Regions from separate parts of the Lysinibacillus sp. FSL W8-0992 genome, predicted to be linked through region 3. Evidence: riboswitches for the same ligand, from Rfam matches in the RefSeq annotation. Region 3 holds a riboswitch; each other region holds the start of a gene.

Region 1 (2,206 bases), 1.7 Mb from region 3:
CCGTAAGTAGAGGGAGCTGTGATAAAAATTCTTTTATTCCAATATCCTTTAATGCCGCACCAGTAAAGCAAGGAAATGCTTGCTCTTGTTTAATCAACTTTTGCAACTGTAATAGGCATGTTTGTGCATCGAGAGTTTCTGTCAAATAGGCATCGAGTAGTTGTTCATCACGTTCAGCTAGCCATTCAGCAATGTGGCTCTGGACATAATCTGTACGCAATGGGTCTTCTATTAAAAGTACGTCCTTCGAACATTCCTTTCGAAGCTGCTTCATAACGGCATCTACATCAGCGCCTTCACGATCTATCTTATTAATAAAGAAGAAGGTTGGGACGTTGTATTGACGTAGCAATTGCCACACGGTTTCAGTATGTCCTTGTACACCCTCTACAGCGCTTACGATAATAATGGCGTAATCCATTACACGAATTGCGCGTTCCATCTCTGGTGAAAAGTCGACATGCCCAGGTGTATCAATTAGTGTGTATGTATCATCCCCAATTTGCATCCGTCCTTGTTCGGCAAAAATGGTAATACCACGAGCTTGTTCGATAGTATGATTATCTAAAAAAGTATCTTGGTGATCGACTCTTCCACGCGTTTGAATACTGTTCGTATGGAATAGTAGTTGTTCACAAAAGGTTGTCTTTCCTGCATCGACATGTGCGAGCACACCAATCGTTTTATACATAAAAAATCCTCATTTCTATTTTTCCTATATTCCTATTGTAACAGATAGTGCTAAAAAACATTTCGAGTAGAATAGTTCTCGTTTATGTTTGAATAGTAGTCAATTATTCATAATTATTAGTTATGGATTTTTTTGTGTGATTGAAAACAAAAATTACTTCTGCTAGGCTATTTTTATAACTTAATACTTCTATATATTGGTGCAAATGGTTTCTATCATTTGCTTAAAAGGGAAATCGGTGTAAATCCGATGCTGTCCCGCAACTGTAAATGGGGAGTTTATACAACACAGTCACTGTAGTTTAACTATGGGAAGACGTATAAACGTTGAACCTAAGCCAGGATACCTGCCAATATATATTATTTTACTTAACACCACGAGGATGGGAATAGTGATTGGTTGAATAACCATTGTTTTTTCACTATGCCGCCCTCTTGGAAACAAGAGGGTTTTTTGTGTCCATTTTGAAGTACAGTAGTTTAAGCAGGAACCGTAGCAAACAGCAATTCATGCTTTTACCAGGAAATGAAGCGTCAAGAAGTGCTCGTAATCAGTAGCAAAGAAGTCATTGATTTCTTACTATAAAGATGAAAAATTACAAACTAAAGGAGAAACAAACATGAACAAATGGAAAGGCATGTGGCTAGTTCTTGCGATGGCACTATTGAGCATTTTAGGCGCTTGTAGTGCAAAAGATGATTCAGAATCAGCTGCACAAAGTGAAAACATTGAACCAGCACAAGCAGAGGCAAAAGAAGTAACAATTGATAATAACGATACGACACAAGTTTATACAGAAGCTCCTAAAAAGGCGATTAGCTTAAATCAGCACGTTACAGAAATAATGCTAGCATTAGGTTTAGAAGATTCAATGGTTGGTACTGCTTATTTAGATGATAAAATTTATGAACCTTTACAAGCAGCTTACGATAAAGTACCAGTGATAGCGGAGCAGTATCCGACAAAAGAACAAGTAATTGATAGTGAAGCGGATTTTTTATACGCTGGGTGGAAAAGTGGCTTTAGCGAAAAGGGTGTTGGTACACCAGAAGAGTTAGAAGCACTTGGTATTCACACATATTTACATACTTCTTCAAGTATTACAAAACCAACGTTAGAGGATATATTTACGGATATCCGTAATATTGCAAAAATCTTCCGTGTTGAAGACCGCGGAGAGGCATTAATTGAACAGATGACAAAGGATGTTGATGCTGTTCGCGCAAAGTTACCACAAGGTGAAGAAGAATTACGTGTTCTAGTTTTCGATAGTGGGGACAAGGAAGTCTTTACAGCGGCACAAAACTTTATGGATGAACTTGTCACAGTTGCTGGTGGTAAAAACATTTTTGGCGATGTTGAATCGGGCTGGACAACGGTATCAAAAGAAGAAACAGTTGAACGTAACCCTGAAGTCATTGTCGTAATTGATTATGGTTCCCAAACAGCAGAAGACAAAATTAAATTCCTAAAAAGTGATCCGGCATTAAAAGAAACAGATGCTGTGAAAAATGA
Region 2 (2,206 bases), 1.7 Mb from region 3:
GAATGGTTTTATCGGCGATTCAGCGACTTTTATCGGCGATTTGAATGGTTTTATCGGCGATTCAGCGACTTTTATTGGCGATTTGAATGGTTTTATCGGCGATTTAGCGACTTTTATCGGCGATTTGAATGGTTTTATTGGCGATTCAGCGACTTTTATCGGCGATTTTAAAGGTTTTATCGGCGATTCAGCGACTTTTATCGGCGATTCAGCCAGTTTTTATAGCGATTTCAAAAATTATCCATAAAAAATGACAAAAGGCATCGAGAACATCTCGATGCCTTTTATATTAATCCTATAAAGCTTTTTTCGCTTTCGCAACAAAGTTATTCGCTGATTCCACAATTACGTAACCATTACTATTCGAAAAATCAACAAGAACCGAACCTGGTTTACTCTTTAAAATTTGTAATTGCTCAATTAATTGGAGCAATAATTGATGACCATTGCCTCTTGGATGCCAATTTAAATGATAGTCATTTAATTCTTTCACACTTTGAAGAAATTGAGCGTATTCGTACTCTACATACTTTATTAAGTGTACTATTTTATTACTATCTTGATTTGCATGAACGACTAACGACAACTCTTCTAAATAGGTGTGATAGAAACGCATAACCATCGAGCATAGTAAATCATTGACTCTTGCAGCACTTAAGATGGGCTTTGGCTCTAAATCAAGCCTATCTAAATTTGGTTTAGCTCGAATCGAATCAATACGTGTTATTAAATGATACGGCTCACCATTTACCTCATATACGATTGGATTTGTTGGCATGTACATCATAAAGGCATTCTTTTTTGTTTTCAGCTCATCCGCTACACTTGCTTTAGCAAAAAGGCACCCTTCATATACCTCATTTTGAATCCAAATGATGCCTTTGTTATAGAAAATTTGATTAAATAAACGTTCGTTCCGAATAAGTCCTGTTGCTAAAAACTGATCAACAAGTGCTTCAATGACCATTCTCGTTTTTGGCTGCTTGGCAACTTCAATGCGCGGCAGTTTACAAATCTTCATATCTCCATATTGCTTTTCCTGTGTTGTACAAACATGAATTTTCGTCATACGTGCACCTCTTTTCGTACATATTTTCAAAACAAATGTTTAGATCACATAAAAAGACGGATTTCCTGCTAAATAAGAGGAAATCCGTCATCCGGCTAATCATTATCATTCATCCAGCAACATCAAACATTGCACCAATGGGAGAGATTTGGCTCGATGCCGTATCCCTTTATATCCTTTGGTTTTTATCGTTTGACGTACTGTGACGAACAGAACATTCTGTTTTGTCAACATGCCACCTCCTATTCCTCGTAGGTTATTGGTGTGTACTTGTAACAGGCAGGTCTCCTGACTTATGGTCATTGCTTCTTTTCACCTTCCCATCATTTGACAGTGGTATTTGAAAAGACGCTCACATTTACAGTTGCGGGACAGTGTCGGACTTGCACCGACTTCCCTTTTCAGTAAATTGCACGCAATTTACACCTATTACTACACGCTATTCAGTTGTAATAAAATGTATAGTATCACTAGTATACTATTAAATCACATTGTAAAGTAATGGAATTTCAATGTCAATGAACAGTACAAGGTATCTATTTGGACATACAGATTAATATAGTTTTGAGTACATTCGTAAAAAAGATATTTTTCCATCCAGATCAAAGCTAATTATTTTCAAATATTATTCACTTTCCATCGCTTGAAATAGCTTTTGAGCATAGTTATCGGTGAAATTAAATGCACCTTGTTCCTTGTACTGTTCATCGACAATTTCGCCAGCTTTCATTACATAAATCCGTTCACTTAAATATGAAACTGCTTTTAAATCATGAGAAATAAATAAAATAGCCATGTTTCTTTCTTTATTTAACGTAATTAATAAATCGATAATTTCCCGCTGAATTAGACGATCTAGGCTAGAAACAATTTCATCACATACTATTAATTTTGGTTCAACTAGAATAGAGCGTAATAAATTTACTCTTTGCTTCTCCCCACCACTAAGTTCAGAGGGCAGAGATTGTAATACATCGTTTGATAACTTGACCTTCTCAAGCATCGTTTGTAAATAGGTGTCCGTCACGAATTTTTGGTGCTGCAATGGCTCCCTTAATAGTTCCTTAACCGTCCACATAGGGTTTAAAGCATTACTAGCATTTTGGAATATAATTTGGCACTTTTCATAAAAGGACT
Region 3 (2,206 bases):
GGGTTTTTAGCAGTTTTTAAAGTGGATGGAACTTCACCCGAGCTGGAATGATTCATCTCTTCTCCATGGCCTGTTTCTGCACTATGGTCCATTGCGTCACCATTAGCAGAGTCCGTCTTCGCTGCATCGTCAGAGCAAGCTGATAATATTAGTAAAGCCATTGCTGCTATAAAGCCTAGGAAAAAATTTCTTTTTAATACCATATGAATTTCCTCCTTACTATTTATTTGTCTTTAATGTAACAAGTAAATGTGCAGAAATTATGGATTAGGTTTTGTGCAAAATCCATTTGTATGAAGTTGAAAAGAGGAAAGATTGATTCCTAGATGAAAGAAGCTATAGACTACGATAATTATGTATGATAGAATCGTCATAATTTTAAAATTTCAGAAACTAATGGTGTGACGCTTGTTAACAAGTGCCACTTAAAAGGGAAGTCGGTGTAAGTCCGACGCTGTCCCGCAACTGTAACGAGGAGTTCTATGATGTAGTAGCCACTGTTTTTAGAATGGGAAGGCAATCATAGTAACGTTGAATCGAAGCCAGGAGACCTGCCAATTAGTTCATACCTGTAATGCCCACGAGGATGCAAGCAATTACGGACAATTGATGGATACTTCTCCAACTTTGTTTAACCTAGGGTATTTCTATGCATTCGTGCGTAGAATACCCTTTTTTATTGCTTCGTATTTATCAAGATTGATAAGGAGTTAATAAGCAAATGAATAAAAAATTTATGCTATTTTCATTGACCCTTCTTTTAGTACTGATTGCTTCAATGACGGTTGCTATTATGATTGGCTCAGTGTCAATTACACCGCTACATGTATGGAAGGTTATTTTCTCGAAAATTCCTATTTTCTCAAATACGATAGAGCCTGATTGGAGCCGCTCACAAGAAATTATTATATGGCAAATACGTGTCCCACGTGTCATGCTTGCAGCCATTGTTGGAGCAGGTTTAGCTATTGCTGGAGCAGCTGTGCAAGCACTTGTCCGTAATTCTATTGCAGATCCATATATTTTAGGTATTTCTTCAGGTGCGACAGTTGGTGCCACGGCTGTCATCATTTTAGGCGCTTTTTCATTTTTAGGTATTTACGCCCTTTCAGTAGCTGCTTTTCTAGGCTCCTTTATAGCAATTGTGTTGGTATTTTTCTTGTCACGTGTAGGGGGACGTATTTCTATTTTCCGTTTGTTGCTAGCAGGAATGGCTGTATCGTTTATATTATCTGCTACTTCAAATTTTATGTTAATGATGTCTAAGGAAGAGGGCGGTATAAAAGCCGTTATGTATTGGATGCTTGGAAGTCTTGCGGGCGCAAAATGGAGTAATTTATTCATTCCAGCTATTATCTTTTTCATCGTTTTTGGTTTGTTATGGCTACATTATCGAAATTTAAATTTATTACTACTTGGGGAAGAAGCGGCGGTCACATTAGGTGTTAATCTTCAACAATTTCGAATTCAATTGATACTACTCGTATCATTACTAACAGGTGTGCTCGTTGCGGTAAGTGGCTCCATTGGGTTTGTTGGTTTAATAATTCCGCATATCGTGCGATTAATAGTAGGGTCTAATTATAAATATGTTATCCCTATTAGCGCATTATTAGGAGGGATTTTCTTAGTTTGGGCAGATGCGATTGCCCGCGTGATAATAGCTCCAGAAGAAATGCCAATTGGAATCATTACTGCCTTTTGTGGCGGTCCATTTTTCATTTGGCTACTACGCCGTAACAATTATTCATTTGGTGAAGGAGATTAAAGGTATGACATTAGAGGCGAAGCATGTATCATTCTCCATTCATGATCAGCGCATATTAAAAGAAGTAAGCATTCAAATAAAGGAAAAGCAATTTGTCGGTTTAATTGGTCCTAATGGTAGTGGAAAGTCGACACTATTGAAAAATATGTATCGGTTATTAAAGCCCGAAAGTGGAACAGTATTATTGAATGAGGAAGATATTTTTCAGCAATCAAGTAGAGCGATTGCAAAAAATTTAGCCGTAGTTAGTCAGGAAACACCTGTGTTATTCGACTTTAATGTAAAAGATTTGGTGAGCATGGGAAGAACGCCACATAAGAAGCTTTTTGAAATGGACGATAAGGAAGACTTTAAAATAGTGAAAGAGGCATTGTCTCAAACGGGTATTGCCCATTTAGAAACACGCAGCTTTAGTTCCCTTTCTGGAGGAGAAAAAAA
Region 4 (2,206 bases), 170 kb from region 3:
CTTTTACCCATCCTGTTTGATCACCAAATACATTGTTCACATTCGCTGCATCAAGAATCTCTTGTTGGAAAGTACCAGCTGCTGTTGTATAAATATCTGGCTTAGGGCTAATTTCTAAATAAACATTTTTCGGTGTTTCTACAGTTTTTACTTTTGCTTGCACATCCGCAATTTTCGCTTTAATATCTTTGTTTAATTGCTCACCTTTATCTTGAACACCCATCACTTCAGCGATTTGTTGAATATCTCCAAAAACATCTTCAAATGATGCGGCTGATTTAATAACAAATACTTTCACGCCTGCATCTTCAAGACCTTTAAGGGCATCTAGTGTCTCGTCATTACCTGTGTAATAAGCAATTACAACATCTGGCTTTAACGCTACAATTTTCTCGCTATTGAATGTTACGGAATCTGACACTCGTTCGATTTTTTTTGCTTCTTCTGGGTACGTATCATATTCAGTTGCCCCAACTACTTTATCGCCAACACCTAGTGCAAATAGAACTTCAGTGTTACTCGGTTGTAATGACACAACCGTTTTTGGTACTGCATCAAATGCTACTTCTACATCGCGATCATCTGTCACTTTGTAGCCTGTTTGCTCAGCTTGTTGTCCTGTTTTCGATGTATCGTCCTTTTTAGTTTCATTTGCTGTGCCGCAACCTGCCAATACAAGTGCTAACATTAACACTGTAAGCCATTGGAATTTAAATAGTTTCTTCACTTTACACATTCTCCTTCTTTTTCTTCATCGGATATGATTTGCTTATAAACGGTATTTCAGCAATACCAGCTTGTTGATTCATGTATACAGCCATTACAAAAAATACATTAGCTAATAATCCTAAGTAGTCGAAAAGGATGGCTGGTACTTCTCTTTCCTCAGAAACTTTATGTAGAACACGGTATGATTTTTTTGCCTCACTACGACATAAATGAAGCGCAGTTGCAGCCCCCGTACCTTGTGGTAAAACAAAGTTTTGGATTTCTTCCTTTACATGCCCCACATAAAAATCATAGCGCTCACTAAGCCATAACAAATCTTCTTCCGTTACCGCTAATTTGCCACGTACTGAGCCATTTACATGGTAGGCCATTGGTAAAATAGTCAATAAATCTGTCGCCACTACTTCAACTTTTTCAGCTTTTACAGCCGTCAATGCTACACCGACATGAGTTGTTAAACTATCCGTACGAATCTCAAAATCTACTGTAGATATTTTTTCACGCATGAACGGGTAGCAAGAATAACGGGCATCTTTTTTCATACTTAGTCCCTTCTTTCTTTCATGAACAGATTTTGCTTTACAGGTGCATAAAAAAACGCCGCTCCCTAGGGAACGACGAAAATAGCATATATAGTGCCGCCTCACGCGACATTGCCTATGTATTTGCCGTATATCCTCCTAGCTTCCGAAGAGTTTTTATACATTAAATAAAGGTCGGTCTCCTGGCTCGTACAGCTCACTACCCAATGCAGTAGCGATATCATAAAACCTTCCCATCTTGGGTCTTCCCCTTTTCGACAGTGGCATTTTTTATGATTCTTGTACTTACAGTTGCGGAAACAGCTTCGGTTTTACACCGAATTCCCGATTATGCTAAAGTTAGCACCATTATTCTGCAAGAATTATTCACTTGATTAGCAGTTTATCATATATTGATTCGAAAGAGTAGTTGCGAGATTGTGGAATATTCGAATATATTTATACAAAACTTAGCACTATTTCTACATAGTGATCCGCTATTTGTTATTCCAGCCTAAAAATTCTGATTAAAATAGCTAGTTATAAAATTTTTTCAATAGCTTGCTCAATATCTAATTGTGAATCTGTTGGTTCAAAGCGCTCAACTGTATGACCTTGATTATCTACTAAAAATTTCGTAAAGTTCCAACGAATGTTACGTCCATCTAAAAAGCTAGGTGCAATTTGGATAATAGCCTCAGCTAACATCTTTTCCTGCATATTCGCCTTTCCGAATTCACGAAAATCTACTTCATGCTTTAAATAATTGAATAACGGATGTGTCTCTTCTCCATTAACCTGAACTAGTTCAAAAATCGGGAAAGTTACTCCGTAGTTAAGTTGACAAAGTTGAGTTGTCTCAACTCCATCTTCTGGGTTCTGCTGTCCAAACTGATTACATGGGAAACCTAAAACAACGAAATTTTCCTTGTCATATTTATTATACATTTTTTGTA

Evidence for each region. A riboswitch is a leader RNA that binds a small molecule or an ion and turns the genes downstream of it on or off. The one in region 3 is predicted to bind cobalamin.
Region 1: another riboswitch for cobalamin. It lies ahead of NSQ74_RS15220 (ABC transporter substrate-binding protein); the one in region 3 lies ahead of NSQ74_RS06175 (FecCD family ABC transporter permease).
Region 2: another riboswitch for cobalamin. It lies ahead of NSQ74_RS15205 (hypothetical protein); the one in region 3 lies ahead of NSQ74_RS06175 (FecCD family ABC transporter permease).
Region 4: another riboswitch for cobalamin. It lies ahead of NSQ74_RS05335 (hypothetical protein); the one in region 3 lies ahead of NSQ74_RS06175 (FecCD family ABC transporter permease).

The regions. Positions count from the first base shown of each region.
Region 1 covers NZ_JBBOZQ010000001.1:3,011,016-3,013,221, forward strand. The annotation lists gene NSQ74_RS15215 (translation factor GTPase family protein) at 1-691, opposite strand, end outside; cobalamin riboswitch at 872-1,059, shown strand; gene NSQ74_RS15220 (ABC transporter substrate-binding protein) at 1,311-2,206, shown strand, end outside.
Region 2 covers NZ_JBBOZQ010000001.1:3,007,480-3,009,685, reverse strand. The annotation lists gene NSQ74_RS15210 (hypothetical protein) at 1-247, shown strand, start outside; gene NSQ74_RS15205 (hypothetical protein) at 296-1,069, opposite strand; cobalamin riboswitch at 1,331-1,514, opposite strand; gene NSQ74_RS15200 (ABC transporter ATP-binding protein) at 1,695-2,206, opposite strand, start outside.
Region 3 covers NZ_JBBOZQ010000001.1:1,270,927-1,273,132, forward strand. The annotation lists gene NSQ74_RS06170 (YdhK family protein) at 1-203, opposite strand, end outside; cobalamin riboswitch at 381-573, shown strand; gene NSQ74_RS06175 (FecCD family ABC transporter permease) at 722-1,768, shown strand; gene NSQ74_RS06180 (heme ABC transporter ATP-binding protein) at 1,773-2,206, shown strand, end outside.
Region 4 covers NZ_JBBOZQ010000001.1:1,097,920-1,100,125, reverse strand. The annotation lists gene NSQ74_RS05340 (ABC transporter substrate-binding protein) at 1-727, opposite strand, end outside; gene NSQ74_RS05335 (hypothetical protein) at 729-1,271, opposite strand; cobalamin riboswitch at 1,427-1,636, opposite strand; gene NSQ74_RS05330 (glutathione peroxidase) at 1,791-2,206, opposite strand, start outside.